Linked DNA regions of Halorhodospira halophila. The protein of the gene in region 1 binds, or shares a complex with, the protein of each later gene. Links are inferred from orthologs where the notes say so. Each region holds a gene or a part of one and is shown in the gene's direction. Other genes may lie near its edges.

What was found.
Region 2: the proteins of CCR79_RS05005 (region 1) and dapF are in contact, whole or in part, in a solved structure (PDB 5YGU), measured with the Escherichia coli proteins. The link is inferred for Halorhodospira halophila from one-to-one orthologs.

The regions. Positions count from the first base shown.
Region 1 is NZ_NHSN01000016.1:6,581-13,206, reverse strand. The notes cover bases 2,063-5,012. They hold CCR79_RS05005 (RNA pyrophosphohydrolase), read left to right. Parts: upstream 2,063-3,239; coding sequence 3,240-3,785; downstream 3,786-5,012. Other genes in these bases: ptsP (phosphoenolpyruvate--protein phosphotransferase), read left to right, coding at 3,797-5,012; CCR79_RS05010 (HAD-IB family hydrolase), read right to left, coding at 2,424-3,107; CCR79_RS05015 (CidA/LrgA family protein), read right to left, coding at 2,068-2,439; CCR79_RS05020 (LrgB family protein), read right to left, coding at 2,063-2,075. In the rest of the region: lnt (apolipoprotein N-acyltransferase), read left to right, coding at 1-1,358; more of CCR79_RS05020, read right to left, coding at 1,344-2,062; more of ptsP, read left to right, coding at 5,013-6,064; CCR79_RS04995 (bacterioferritin-associated ferredoxin), read left to right, coding at 6,135-6,407; bfr (bacterioferritin), read left to right, coding at 6,456-6,626. UniProt on the Escherichia coli protein: Master regulator of 5'-end-dependent mRNA decay.
Region 2 is NZ_NHSN01000017.1:175,326-181,918, forward strand. What follows is about bases 1,410-4,326. They hold dapF (diaminopimelate epimerase), read left to right. Parts: upstream 1,410-2,402; coding sequence 2,403-3,251; downstream 3,252-4,326. Other genes in these bases: lysA (diaminopimelate decarboxylase), read left to right, coding at 1,410-2,383; CCR79_RS06800 (DUF484 family protein), read left to right, coding at 3,270-3,980; xerC (tyrosine recombinase XerC), read left to right, coding at 3,983-4,326. Outside these bases: tal (transaldolase), read right to left, coding at 1-854; LPS translocon maturation chaperone LptM, read left to right, coding at 1,011-1,133; more of lysA, read left to right, coding at 1,130-1,409; more of xerC, read left to right, coding at 4,327-4,897; ATP-dependent protease subunit HslV, read left to right, coding at 4,984-5,538; ATP-dependent protease ATPase subunit HslU, read left to right, coding at 5,543-6,593. UniProt on the Escherichia coli protein: Involved in the succinylase branch of the L-lysine biosynthesis and in the biosynthesis of the pentapeptide incorporated in the peptidoglycan moiety. Catalyzes the stereoinversion of LL-2,6-diaminopimelate (L,L-DAP) to meso-diaminopimelate (meso-DAP).

The DNA.
Region 1 (6,626 bases):
AGGCCGGCTACGCCTTCGGTCTGGGGCAGTTCGGCGTCGGCGTCTCCTGGGTGTTCGTCAGCATCAATGACTACGGCGGTGCCGGTCCGGCGCTCTCGGGGCTGGTCACCGTGGTGTTCGTCGCCTTTATGGCGCTGTTCCCCATGCTGGCGGTGGCCCTCGGGCGCGGTTTGGGGCGCGGCCCCGGGCTGCGCCTGCTGGTCACCCTGCCGGCGGCGTGGGTGGCGGTGGAGTGGCTGCGTACCTGGCTGTTCACCGGGTTCCCGTGGCTGTTCGTCGGCTACGCCGCCCTGGACACGCCGCTGGCCGGGCTGGCGCCGGTGATCGGTGTGCTCGGGCTGAGCGCCCTGCTGGTGTTGTTCGCCGGCGCCGCGGCGTGGCTGGTGACGGCCCCCGGGTGGCGGCGCGGGGCGAGCGTGGCGGCGCTGGCTGTGGCGGCGGTCGCCGCCGGGTTGGCAGCGGACCGGCCGTGGACCGAGGCCCAAGGCGAGCCGGTGCGCGCGGCGCTGATCCAGGGCAACTTCAGTCAGGACATCAAGTGGGACCCGGTGCAGCTCGAGCGCATCCAGAGCCGCTACGCTGAGCTGACCGCCGAGCACGCCGGGGCGGACCTGGTGGTCTGGCCGGAGACCGCCATACCGCGTCGCTTCGATACGGTACAGCCGTACCTGGAGCAGGTCGCCGAGCGGGTCCGCGAGGCCGGGGGGACGCTGGTGCTCGGCATCCCCTACCGGGAGTGGGCTCCGGACGGCGGGCAGTTGCACAACAGCGTGGTGGTCCTCGGCGAGCAGCGCGATGTCTACCACAAGCGCCACTTGGTCCCCTACGGCGAGTATGTCCCGTTCCGCGATCTCTTTGGTCGGAGCCTCGACTTCCTCGGCGCCCCGATGGCTGACTACAGCCCCGGGCCGCGCCCGGAGCCGCTGGCCGTCGATGATCGCCTGCGCCTGGGCGCCACGGTCTGCTATGAGGTGGCCTACCCCGTCGCCGTGCGGCGCACGGCGGGCGCGGTGGATCTGCTGGTGAACGTCAGCAACGACGCTTGGTTTGGCGATTCGTTGGCGCCCCATCAGCACCTGCAGAAGGCGCGCATGCGCGCGGCCGAGGCCGGGCGCTGGATGCTGCGCGCCACCAACACCGGGATCACCGCGGTGATCGGTCCCGACGGTGGGGTGGTGGAGCGACGGGCGCAGTTCGAGGTGGCCACCCTGGTTACCGAGGTGGAGCGGCGCAGCGGCGTCACCCCCTACGCCCGCATCGGCGATGGACCGCTGCTCGGGCTGCTCGCCGCCGCGCTGGTGCTGCCCGGTGGGCTGCGCTGGTACGCCCGGCGCCGGCGGGCCTCAGCCGCCGACTGACGCCAACCAAGGCAGGGCCACCGGCAGCAGGAAGGCGGTCACCAGTCCGGCCAGCCCCAGGCCCAAGCCGGCGAAGGCCCCGGCCGCGGCGCTGCTGCTGAACGCCTGCACCGTGCCGAAGCCGTGGGCGGACAGGCCCAGCGCCAGGCCGCGTGCCGCCTCATCGTGGATGCGCAGCAGGCGGAAGATCAGTGGTGCCATCAGACAGCCCAGCGCGCCGGTGATCAGCACCAGACCGGCGGTCAGTGACGGCAGCCCGCCCAGCCGCTCGGCAATGCCCATGGCGATTGGCGAGGTGACCGACTTGGGCGCCAGCGACAGCAGGGTCTCCCGCGAGGCGCCCAGTGCCGCCCCCACCCACACCGCCGACAGCGCCGCGGCCAGGCTGCCGGCCACCACCGAGACGGTGATCGGCAGCAGCAGTTCCCGGATGCGCGGCAGCTGATCGAACAGCGGCACGGCTAGGGCCACGGTGGCCGGGCCGAGCAGGAAGTGGATGAACTGAGCCCCTTCGAAATAGGTGTCGTAGTCGGTGCCGGTGAGCAGCAGGAAGGGGATGAGCAGGGCGGTGGCGATCAGTACCGGGTGGGCCAGCGGGGCGTTGCCCAGCCGTCGCCAGAGCGCCTGCCCGATCAGGAACGCCACCAAGGTGACCGTGAGCCCCAGCAGCGGGCTCTCGGCCAGGAAGGCCCAGATGTCCTGGAAATCCTCAGTCACCGTCGTCCTCCGCCCGACCAGCGCGCCCGCGGCGCAGCCAGCGCCACTGGAACAGCGCCGCGGTCACGGCCAGCGCCACCCCGGTGCTGACCACCAGCGCCGCGGTAATGGCCACGGCGTCCGTCTGCAGCCGCGGCAGGTGCAGGAGGATGCCCACCCCCGCTGGGATGAGCAGCAGCGCCAGGTAGCGCAGCAGCCCCTCGGCAGCGGTGCGCAGCCCCGTGGGGACGCGGCCCACGGCGATTAGCGTGGCGAACAGCAGGGCCAGGCCGATCACCGGGCCGGGCAGCGGCAAGCCGAAGAGCCGGGCGATGACCTCGCCGAGCAGCTGGAACCCGAGCAGCAGGGTCAGGCCGAGCAGCACTCGGGCGTCTCCGTCTGGCGCAGGGTCAGCACGGGCCAGCCGTTGCGCCGGGCCTCGCTGCGTAGGGTCTCGTCCGGATCCACGGCCACCGGGTGCTCGACATGACGCAGCAGCGGGAGGTCGTTGAGCGAATCGCTGTAGAACCACTTCTCGGCCCGCTCCAGCCCGCGCTCGCGCAGCCATGCGTCGACCACCCGGATTTTGCCCTCGCGGAAGGTCGGGGTGCCGGTGTGGCGGCCGGTGTAGCGGCCGTCGCGGCGCTCCGGCTCGGTGGCCAGCAGTGTGGGAACCCCCAGACGCTCGGCGATGGGCGCGGTGACGAAGCGGTTGGTGGCGGTGACGATGGCCAGGCGGTGCCCGGCGCGGCGGTGCTCGTCGAGCAAGGCCTCGGCGGCGGGCAGCACCAGCGGCTCGATCCACTCGCGGACGAAGTCGGCACGCCAGGCGTTCAGTTGCTCCTCCGGGTGCTCGGCCAGGGGGCTGAGGGCGAAGGCGAGGAAGGCGTCGATATCCAGTCGCCCCTCGATATAGTCCTGGTGGAAGCGCCGGTGGGTCTCGGCGAAGGCCTCGCTGTCCACGGCTCCGCGGGCTACCAGGTACTCGCCCCACAGGCTGTCGCTGTCACCGGCGATCAAAGTGTTATCCAGGTCGAACAGGGCGACGGACACTGCACCTCCTCCGGTTATCGGGTGGGTGGGGAGCGGGGATCAGGCGGGCCCGGCCCTGCGGCAACGTTGCCCGGGTTGCACCCCCTGTGAAAGAATAACATCGGCAATTTCCGCGTAGGGAGGCGTCTCCGGGTGGTCGATTCTGACGGCTTTCGGCCCAATGTCGGCATCATCGTCGCCAACGACGACGGCCAGGTGCTATGGGCTCGGCGGGCCGGAGAAGACGCCTGGCAGTTCCCGCAGGGCGGGGTCGAGGCCAACGAGACCCCGCTGGAGGCGCTCTACCGCGAACTGCGCGAGGAGATCGGCCTGACGCCTTCGGACGTGGCCGTGCTCGGTGCGACGCGCCGCTGGCTCCGTTACCGCCTGCCCCGCCGCATGATCCGGCGCCGTGGCAGCCGGTGTATCGGGCAGAAACAGATCTGGTTCCTGCTGCGCCTGCTCGCCGACGAGCAGCGGGTGCGCGTCGACCGGGTGCCGCGTCCCGAGTTTGACCGCTGGCGTTGGGTCGACTACTGGTATCCGGTCGACGAGGTCATCTTCTTCAAGCGCCAGGTCTACCGCCAGGCGCTGCAGGAACTTTCCGGCTGCCTGCAGGCCGGTGACTGGGCCGGAACCGGTACCGAGGGTGGCACCCCTGCAGCCATCCCGCCGGCGGCGCGGCGACGATTGCGATAGGGCGGGGCCCCATGCTGGAAATCCTCCACCGCGTCTCCCGGGAAGTGAACGCAGCGCCCAACCTGCGCCAGGGGCTGCGAATCATCGTCGAGCGGGTGGCCGACGCCATGGCGGTGGATGTCTGCTCGGTCTACCTCCTCGATGCCGCCCAGGGCGACTTCGTGCTCATGGACACCCGCGGACTCAACAGCGAGTCCGTGGGCCGTGTGCGGCTGACCTCCGCCGAGGGGCTGGTCGGCCTGGTCGCTGAGCGCGAGGAGCCGATCAACCTCAAGAACGCCCCGGCGCACTCGCGTTTTCGTTACTTCCCCGAGACCGGCGAGGAGCGCTACTCCTCTTTTCTCGGCGTGCCCATCATCCACTACCGTTCGGTGCTCGGCGTGCTCGTCGTCCAGCAGACGGAGCAGCGCCGCTTCGAGGAGAGCGAGGTCGCCTTCCTCGTCACCCTCGCCGCGCAGCTCGCGGGGGCCATCGCCCATGCTCGGGCCAGCGGCGGCATCCACGGTATTGGCGACGAGCCGGTGGCCGAGGACAGCCGCGCGCTGCGCGGACTGCCCGGGGCGCCCGGGGTGGCCATCGGTACGGCGGTGGTGCCCTACGCGCAATCGGATCTCAATGCCATCCCCGACCGCGTCGCCACCGACCCGGAAGCCGAGGTGGCGGCCTTCGAGCAGGCGGTGGCGGAGGTCACGGCGGAGCTTCGCCAGCTCGGTCAGCAGATCTCCGCCTCGGTCACCGCCGACGAGCAGATGCTCTTCGACGTCTACCTGCGCATGCTCGAGGGCGACAGCCTGGTCAACGAGACCGTCGAGCGCATCCGCGCCGGCAACTGGGCGCCCGGGGCGCTGCGCCAGGTCATCGGTGAGCACGTGCAGGTCTTCGAGAACATGGACGACCCTTACCTGCGCGAGCGCTCGAGCGACATCCGCGATCTTGGCCGGCGGATCCTCGGGCGGCTGCGCGACGAGGGTGGCCGGGTCGAGGCCCTGCCCGATCAGGCCGTGCTGGTGGGCCACGAGGTGAGCGCCTCGCAGCTCGCCGAGATCCCCCACGACCATCTCGTCGGCGTCGTCTCGGCCACCGGCTCGCGCAACTCCCATGTGGCCATCCTCGCCCGGGCGCTGGGCATCCCCGCGGTGATGGGCGTCGACGACCTGCGCACCCGGCAGATGGACGGTCGGCCGGTGGTAGTGGATGGCTACGCCGGGCGCTTCTACGTCGACCCGACCGAGACCGTCGAGCATGAGTACCAGCGCCTGATCCGCGACGAGGCGGAGTTCACCGAGGGGCTTGAGGCGGTGCGTGACGAGCCGGCCACCAGCCCCGACGGGCGCACGATCGCCCTCTACGCCAATACGGGCCTGATCTCGGACATCAACCTGTCGCTGGCCGCCGGCTGTGACGGCATTGGACTGCACCGCACCGAGTTCCCGTTCCTGATCCGCGATCGCTTTCCCGGCGAGGAGGAGCAGGCCGATCTCTACCGCCGGGTGTTGGAGCAGTTCGCGCCGCAGCCGGTAACCCTGCGCACGCTGGACGTCGGCGGCGACAAGTCGCTGGCCTACTTCCCGATCGAGGAAGAGAACCCCTTCCTGGGCTGGCGCGGCATCCGTCTGACCCTGGACCACCCGGAGATCTTCCTTACGCAGCTGCGCGCCATGCTGCGCGCTGACGTGGGGCTGGGGAACCTGCAGATCCTGCTGCCGATGGTCAGCCGGCTCGAGGAGATCGCCGATGTGCGCCGGCTGCTGCTGCGTGCCCGCCAGGAGCTGGCCGAGGAGGGCATCCAGGCGCGCATCCCTCCGCTGGGCGTGATGATCGAGGTGCCGGCCACCATCTACCAGATCGATCGCTACTGCGATCAGGCCGACTTCCTCTCCCTCGGCTCCAATGACCTGACCCAGTATCTGCTGGCGGTGGACCGCAACAACAGTCGGGTTGCCGGGCTTTACGACGAGCTCCATCCGGCCGTGCTCGGGGCCGTGCGCCATGTGGCACAGGCGGCGCGGCGTCACGGCAAGCGCCTGACCGTCTGCGGCGGCATGGCCGGCGATCCGGCGGGGGCGATCCTGCTGGTCGGCTTCGGCATCGAGGGGCTGTCGATGAGCGTCTCGAGCCTGCTGCGCATCAAGTGGGTGGTGCGCCGGGTGCCGGTCGCCCGCGCTGCCGAGCTGGCCAACCGCGCCGTCGAGATGGACTCCCCCGAGGAGGTCCGGCGTATGCTGCGCCGCACGCTGGAGGAATACGAACTCGGCGGACTGATGCGCGCGGGCAAGTAAATCCTCGCAATTGACAATCACTCGCGTTCAAGGTGTGATGGTCCCTTGTCGGAGTGATCGGGGGCCTGCCATGTACGTCTGTATCTGCAACGCCGTAACCGAGCGGCAGATCCGCGAGGCAGTGGCCTGCGGGTGCGCCTCCATGCGCGAGCTGCGCACACGGCTGGGGGTGGCCGGTTGCTGCGGCAAATGCGGCCCCGAGGCGCGGCAGCTGCTCGGCGAGTGCGCCGACTGCCCGCTGGAGCGGCGTGCTGCCGGTTCGACCGGGCCGGAACCGGTGACAGTGGAGCCGCCTGCCCCCCGGGCGGCCGCCGGATCGACAGACGCTGCGCCCGGGCCTTGATAGAATCAGCCACGGTTACATTCAGGAACGCGTTCACAAGGGGGCGCCATGGCAAGTGACAAGAAGGTCATCGAATACCTCAACGGCGGGCTCAAGAAAGAGCTCACGGCGATTAACCAGTACTTCCTCCACTCCCGCCTAGCGTACGACTGGGGCTTCGACAAGCTCGGCGCCAAGGAGTACGAGGAGTCCATCGAGGAGATGCAGCACGCCGACCAG
Region 2 (6,593 bases), on another replicon or contig:
GCAAGCGCCTCGACATAGTAGGTCTCCGGGTAGCGCTCGCCCTTGACCCCGGTGCTAGCCCAGAGCAGCCGCTGGGGCCGCGCTCCGGCCTCGGCCAGGGCGGCGAAGCCGGCGCCGTGGAAGATCTCCCGATAGACCGAGTAGGCGGTCCGCGCGTTGGCGATGGCCGCCTGCCCGGGCGGCACGGGCGCCGACGCATCGTCCGACAACAGCGGATCGATCTTGGCGTCGAGGCGGCTGATGAACAGGCTCGCCACCGACGCCGGCGCGGCGACCGGATCCCCGGCCTGACGGCGCCGCTCAAGGGCGCGCACGTACGCATCGGCCACCTGCCGGTAGCGCTCGACCCCGAAGATCAGGGTCACGTTCACCGGTATGCCCCGGACCGTCAGCTCCTCGAAGGCCTCCACGCCGGCCGAGGTGGCGGGGACTTTGATCATGACGTTGGGCTCGCCGGCCTCGGCGGAGAGGCGCAGAGCCTCCGTGACTGTGCCGCGCGCATCCCCGGCCAGATCCGGTGACACCTCCATGCTGACGTAGCCGTCGACGCCGTCGCTGGCCTCATAAACCCGACGCAGGACCCGCGCCGCGGCGCGGATGTCGTCCATGGCCAGCGCCTCGAAGACCGCTTCCGGGTCACGGCCGACCTGCCCGATCGCCTCGGTGATGGCCTGGTCGTAGGCGTCGGTGCCACCGATCGCCTTCTGGAAGATGGCCGGATTGGTGGTCACGCCGCTCAGCCCGTCCTCCCGGACCAGGCGCTCCAGCTCCTCCGGCAGCATGCCGCGATGGATGTTGTCGTACCAGACGCTCTGCCCGACGCCGGCCAGCCCTCGAAGCGGATTGTCCGTCATGACCCCTCTCAATGCCTTAGTTTATCTGATGGTTGGATCAGTATAACGAGGGGGTCCGGGGACGGAAACCGCGGAACGGCCGGCACCCGCCGCCCTCACGATGGGCCCCGCTAGCCGCTATAATGAGCGGTTTATCACCCATCCGTGGAGAGGCTCATGCCTACGCGATCCCGGACGGCGGCGCTGGTGCTGCTCGCCCTGCTGATCCTCGCCGGTGGCTGCGGCCAGAAGGCCGATCTCTACCTCCCCGACGAAAGCGGCGAAGAGGACCCGTCATGACGCACCCCGGCTTCACCCGACACGATGACCGCCTGTGGGTGGAATCACTGCCCCTCGACGAGGTGGCCGAGCGTTACGGCACCCCCTGTTACGTCTACTCCCGCGCCGCTATCGAGGCGCGCTGGAATCGCTACCGCACCGCCCTCGGCAGCGATGCCGATATCTGCTACGCAGTCAAGGCCAACGGCAACCTCGGCCTGCTCAATCTGCTCGCCCGCCACGGCGCCGGCTTCGACATCGTCTCGGGCGGCGAACTGGAACGGGTCCTGCGCGCCGGCGGGGAAGCCGCGCGGGTGGTCTTCTCCGGCGTTGGCAAGGGCACCGACGAGATCCGCCGCGCGCTGCGCGCCGGCATCCGCTGCTTCAACGTGGAGTCCGCCGCCGAGCTCGAACGCATCGCCGGCGTCGCGGAGGCCGAGGGCGCCCCGGCGCCGGTGGCCCTGCGGGTCAACCCCGACGTCAACCCCGAGACCCACCCCTACATCGCCACCGGACTGGCACAGAGCAAGTTCGGGATCGCCCTCGACGAGGCCGAAGCCCTCTATCGGCAGGCGGCCGACGACCCACGCCTGCAGGTACGCGGCATCGCCTGCCACATCGGCTCGCAACTGCTCTCGGTGGCTCCCCTGACCGAGGCCGCCGAGCGGCTGGCGGCACTGGCGCGCCGTCTGCAGGAGCAGGGGATCGTCCTGGACCACGTCGACGCCGGCGGGGGGCTCGGGGTGCACTACGTCGATGAGCGGCCACCGAGCCCGGCGGAGCACATCGAGGCCGTCACGGCGCCGCTGCGGGATCTCGGGGTGGCGGTTCTGGTCGAGCCGGGCCGGGCCATCGTCGCCGAGGCCGGCGTCCTGGTCACGCGCATCGAGTATCTCAAACAAAACGGAGGCAGGGAGTTCGCCATCGTCGACGCCGGCATGAACGACTACCTGCGCCCGGCGCTCTACGACGCCGCCCACACCGTCGAGTCCATCGCCCCGACGAGCGCGCACTGCCGCCCGGTGGATGTGGTCGGACCGGTGTGCGAGTCCGCAGATACCTTCGCCCGCGATTGCCCGCTGCCGGCCGCCGCCGGCGGTCTGCTGGCCATCCGCAGCGCCGGCGCCTACGGCGCCGTCATGGCTTCAGCGTATAACGCCCGGCCTCGGCCGCCGGAGGTACTCGTCGACGGTCCCCGGAGCCACCTGATCCGCCGCCGTGAGACCCTCGACGAGCTGATGACCGGGGAAGCGTCTCTACCGGAGGACTGAAGCCGTGCGCTTTACCAAGATGGAGGCGCTGGGCAACGACTTCGTCGTCCTCGACGGCGTCCGCCAGCGCCTGGAGCTGACCACCGAGACCATCCGCAGCCTGGCCGACCGCCGGCTCGGCGTCGGCTGTGACCAGCTGCTGGTCGCCGAGCCGCCGGCGCACGTCGCCGCCGACGTCCGCTACCGGATCTTCAACGCCGACGGCGGCGAGGTCGAGCATTGCGGCAATGGCGTCCGCTGTCTGGCCCGCTTCCTAATCGACGAGGGGCTGGCCGCGCCGGGGGTGCTGCGGATCGAGACGGACGGCCGGATCACCGAGGCGGAGCCCCGCGACGACGGCCAGGTGAGCGTCGACATGGGTCCACCGGAACTCGAGCCCGCACGGATCCCGTTCCAGGCGCCGGTGAGGCAGGAGGCGTACCGGCTGGCCACTAGCAGCGGTGAGCGGACCATCGGTGCGGTCTCGTTGGGCAACCCGCACGCCGTCCTCCGCGTCGACGACGTCGACACCGCCGCCGTGGCCGAGCTTGGGGCCGAGATCGAGCGGCACGCGCGCTTCCCGCGGCGGGTCAACGTCGGCTTCATGGAGGTCTGCAGCCGCGATCGGATCCGTCTGCGTGTCTTCGAGCGCGGCGTCGGCGAGACGCCGGCCTGCGGCACCGGGGCGTGTGCCGCCGTGGTCGCCGGCCGCCTGCGCGACTGGCTCGACACCACGGTGACCGTGGAGCTGACCGGCGGAGTGCTCGTGATACACTGGCGCGGTCCCGGGCGCTCGGTGTGGATGACCGGCCCGGCACGCACCGTTTTCCGCGGCGAGATCGAGCTACCCGCCTCCGCCGCGGTGACGCCCCGGGGACCGACCCGCTAAGCAAGCAGGACGAACGGTGTGACAGAGAGCGCGAAGCGTGAAGAGGCCCCGCTGCTCGACGAGGCCGAGGTGGCCGCCTACCTGGTCGAACACCCCGACCTGCTGCACCGCCACCCCGAAGTTCTCGCGCGGCTCGAACTCCGCCACGACTGCGGCGATGCCACCTCGCTGATCGAACACCAGGTCCGGGTCCTGCGCGAGGAGAGTGCGGGGCTGCGCCGGCGTCTCGACGACATGGTCCGGGTGGCCCGGCAGAACGAGGGAACCGCCGAACGGCTCCACGAGCTGACCCTGGACCTGTTCGCCGCCGACGACCTGCAGGCGGCGGTCGAGGCCCTGCGTGCCGGACTGCGCGAGGGTTTCCAGGCCGATGCCGTCGGTCTGCTGCTCATCGCCCCGGAGCAGGGCAGTGCCGCGGCGCGCGAGCCCCTCCCCGAGTTGCTCGGCGACGGCGACCCGACGCTGACCTGCTTCAGGCCCCTGCTCGAGCGCGGCCGCCCCAGCTGCGGGGCACCCACCGACGCCCAGGCCCGGACCATCTTTCCGGACACCGAGACAACCGTGGCCAGTGCCGCACTGGTACCGATGATCGACGAGCGTGCCGTGGGCGTGCTCGGCATCGGCAGCAGCGATCCCCAGCGCTACCACCCGGGCCAGGGCACGGTCTTCCTGCGCCGGCTCGGTACCACCGCGGCGCGCGTATTCGACCGGCTCCTGCACCGGGGGTAGCCTTGGACCTTAGCTGGCTGGAGCGGTTCGACCGCCACCTGGCCACGGAGCGCCGCCTGGCTGAACCGACACGGCAGCGCTACCGCCAGGATCTGGAGGCCTTCGCCGCCTATTGCGCCGAGCAGGACCTCTCCAGCTGGTCCGCCGTGAATCACGACGTGGTCCGTGCCTGGGTCGCCCGCGGCCGCCGTCGCGGCCTGGCCGGCCGCACCCTAGGCCGGCAGCTGGCCGCGCTGCGCAGCTTCTATCGCTTCCTGATCCGGGAAGGGGCGGCCGCCGCGGACCCGGCCGCCGAGGTGCGTCCGCCACAGACCCCGCGGCGCCTGCCCGGCACCCTCGACCCGGACGAGGCGGCCGGACTGCTCGACGGCGCCGACTTCGAGCACCCGCTCCAGGCCCGCGACGCCGCGCTCTACGAGCTCATCTACTCCAGCGGGCTGCGCCTCTCCGAGGTGGTCGGGCTGAACGTGATGGACATCGACCGGCGCGACGGGCTGGTCCGCGTGCTGCGCGGCAAGGGCGCCAAGGACCGGGTGGTGCCGGTCGGACGCCAAGCCCTGCGAGCCCTCGACGCCTGGCTCCGCCACCGACCGGCTTGGGCGGACGCCGAGGAGACCGCCGTGTTCGTCGGCCGCCACGGTGCGCGGCTGGGTCCGCGCACCGTGCAGCGCCGGCTCCAGCGCCTGGCCCGACTGCGCGGGGTCCAACGGCGGGTCCACCCGCACATGCTCCGCCACTCCTTCGCCACACACATGCTCGAGTCCAGCGGCGACCTGCGCGCCGTCCAGGAGCTGCTCGGGCACGCCGACATCTCCACCACCCAGATCTACACGCACCTCGACTTCCAGCACCTGGCCCAGGTCTACGACCGCGCCCACCCCCGAGCCCGGCGGCGCCGGGACCCGGATCCGGAGTGAACCGCGGGCTCGGTGCCACGGCAGCGTCGACCCGCGGGCGATGCTCTCGGGTACAATGAGCGGCGCGAACACTCAGGAGGCCGATCTTGGAAACACTGCACGGCACCACCATCCTCGCCGTCCGCCGCGAGGGGCAGGTCGCCCTCGGCGGCGACGGACAGGTCACCCTCGGGCACACGGTGCTCAAGGGCAACGCGCGCAAGGTCCGCCGGCTCTACCACGGCCGGGTTCTGGCCGGTTTTGCCGGCGCCACGGCGGACGCATTCACACTGTTCGAGCGCTTCGAGGCGCAGCTTGAGAAGCACCACGGGCAACTGGCCCGCTCCGCCGTCGAGCTGGCCAAGGAGTGGCGCTCGGACCGCGTCCTGCGCCGCCTGGAGGCCCTGCTCGTGGTCGCCAACACCGAATCCCTACTGACGCTCTCCGGTACCGGCGACGTCATCGAGCCGGAGCACGACCTGATGGCCGTCGGCTCCGGCGGTCCCTACGCCCAGGCCGCCGGCCGGGCCCTGCTCGAGTCCACCGAATTGCCCGCGGCCCAGATAACCCAGCGGGCGCTGGAGATCGCCGGCGATATCTGCGTCTATACCAACCGCCACATCACCGTGGAGACGCTGCCCGAGACCCGTGAGGAGTCGTAACGACATGTCGGAAGCCACGATGACCCCGCGCGAGATCGTCCAGGAGCTGGACAAGCACATCGTCGGCCAGGGCGAGGCGAAGCGCGCCGTGGCCATCGCCCTGCGCAATCGCTGGCGGCGCATGCAGGTCGACGAGCCGCTGCGCAGCGAGATCACCCCCAAGAACATCCTCATGATCGGCCCCACTGGCGTCGGCAAGACCGAGATCGCCCGCCGGCTGGCACGGTTGGCGCGGGCGCCGTTCATCAAGATCGAGGCGACCAAGTTCACCGAGGTCGGCTACGTCGGCCGCGACGTCGAGTCGATCATCCGCGACCTCACCGACCTGGCCCTGAAGCTGGTTCGCGAAGAGGCCATGGCCGAGATGCGCCACAAGGCCGATCGGGCCGTTGAGGACCGCCTGCTCGACACCCTGCTGCCCGGGCCCAGCGGCGGCGGACCCGAGGACGTAGAGAACCGCACCCGGGAGAAGTTCCGGCAGAAGCTGCGCAACGGCGAACTCGACGACCGCGAGATCGAGGTCGAGGTCCAGGCCAGCGGGCCCGGCGTGGACATCATGGCTCCGCCGGGGATGGAGGAGATGTCCAACCAGCTCCAGGGGCTGTTCCGCAACATGGGCCAGGAGCGGACCCAGCGGCGCAAGCTAACCGTCGCCGAGGCCAAACGGGTGCTGCGGGACGAGGAAGCCGCCAAACTGGTCAACGAGGAAGAGGTCAAGGCCGAGGCCGTCAAGCGGGTCGAGGAGCAGGGCATCGTCTTCCTCGATGAGGTCGACAAGGTCACCAAGCGTGCCGAGCAGAGCGGCGGCGGGGACGTCTCCCGCGAGGGCGTCCAGCGCGACCTGCTGCCGCTGGTCGAGGGCGCCACGGTCTCCACCAAGCACGGCATGGTGCGTACCGACCATATCCTGTTCATCGCCTCCGGCGCCTTCCACGTTGCCAAGCCCTCGGATCTGATCCCGGAGCTCCAGGGGCGCCTGCCCATCCGCGTTGAACTGGAGGCCCTGGGCACCGAAGAGTTCGTGCGCATCCTCACCGAGCCGAGCAGCTCGCTGG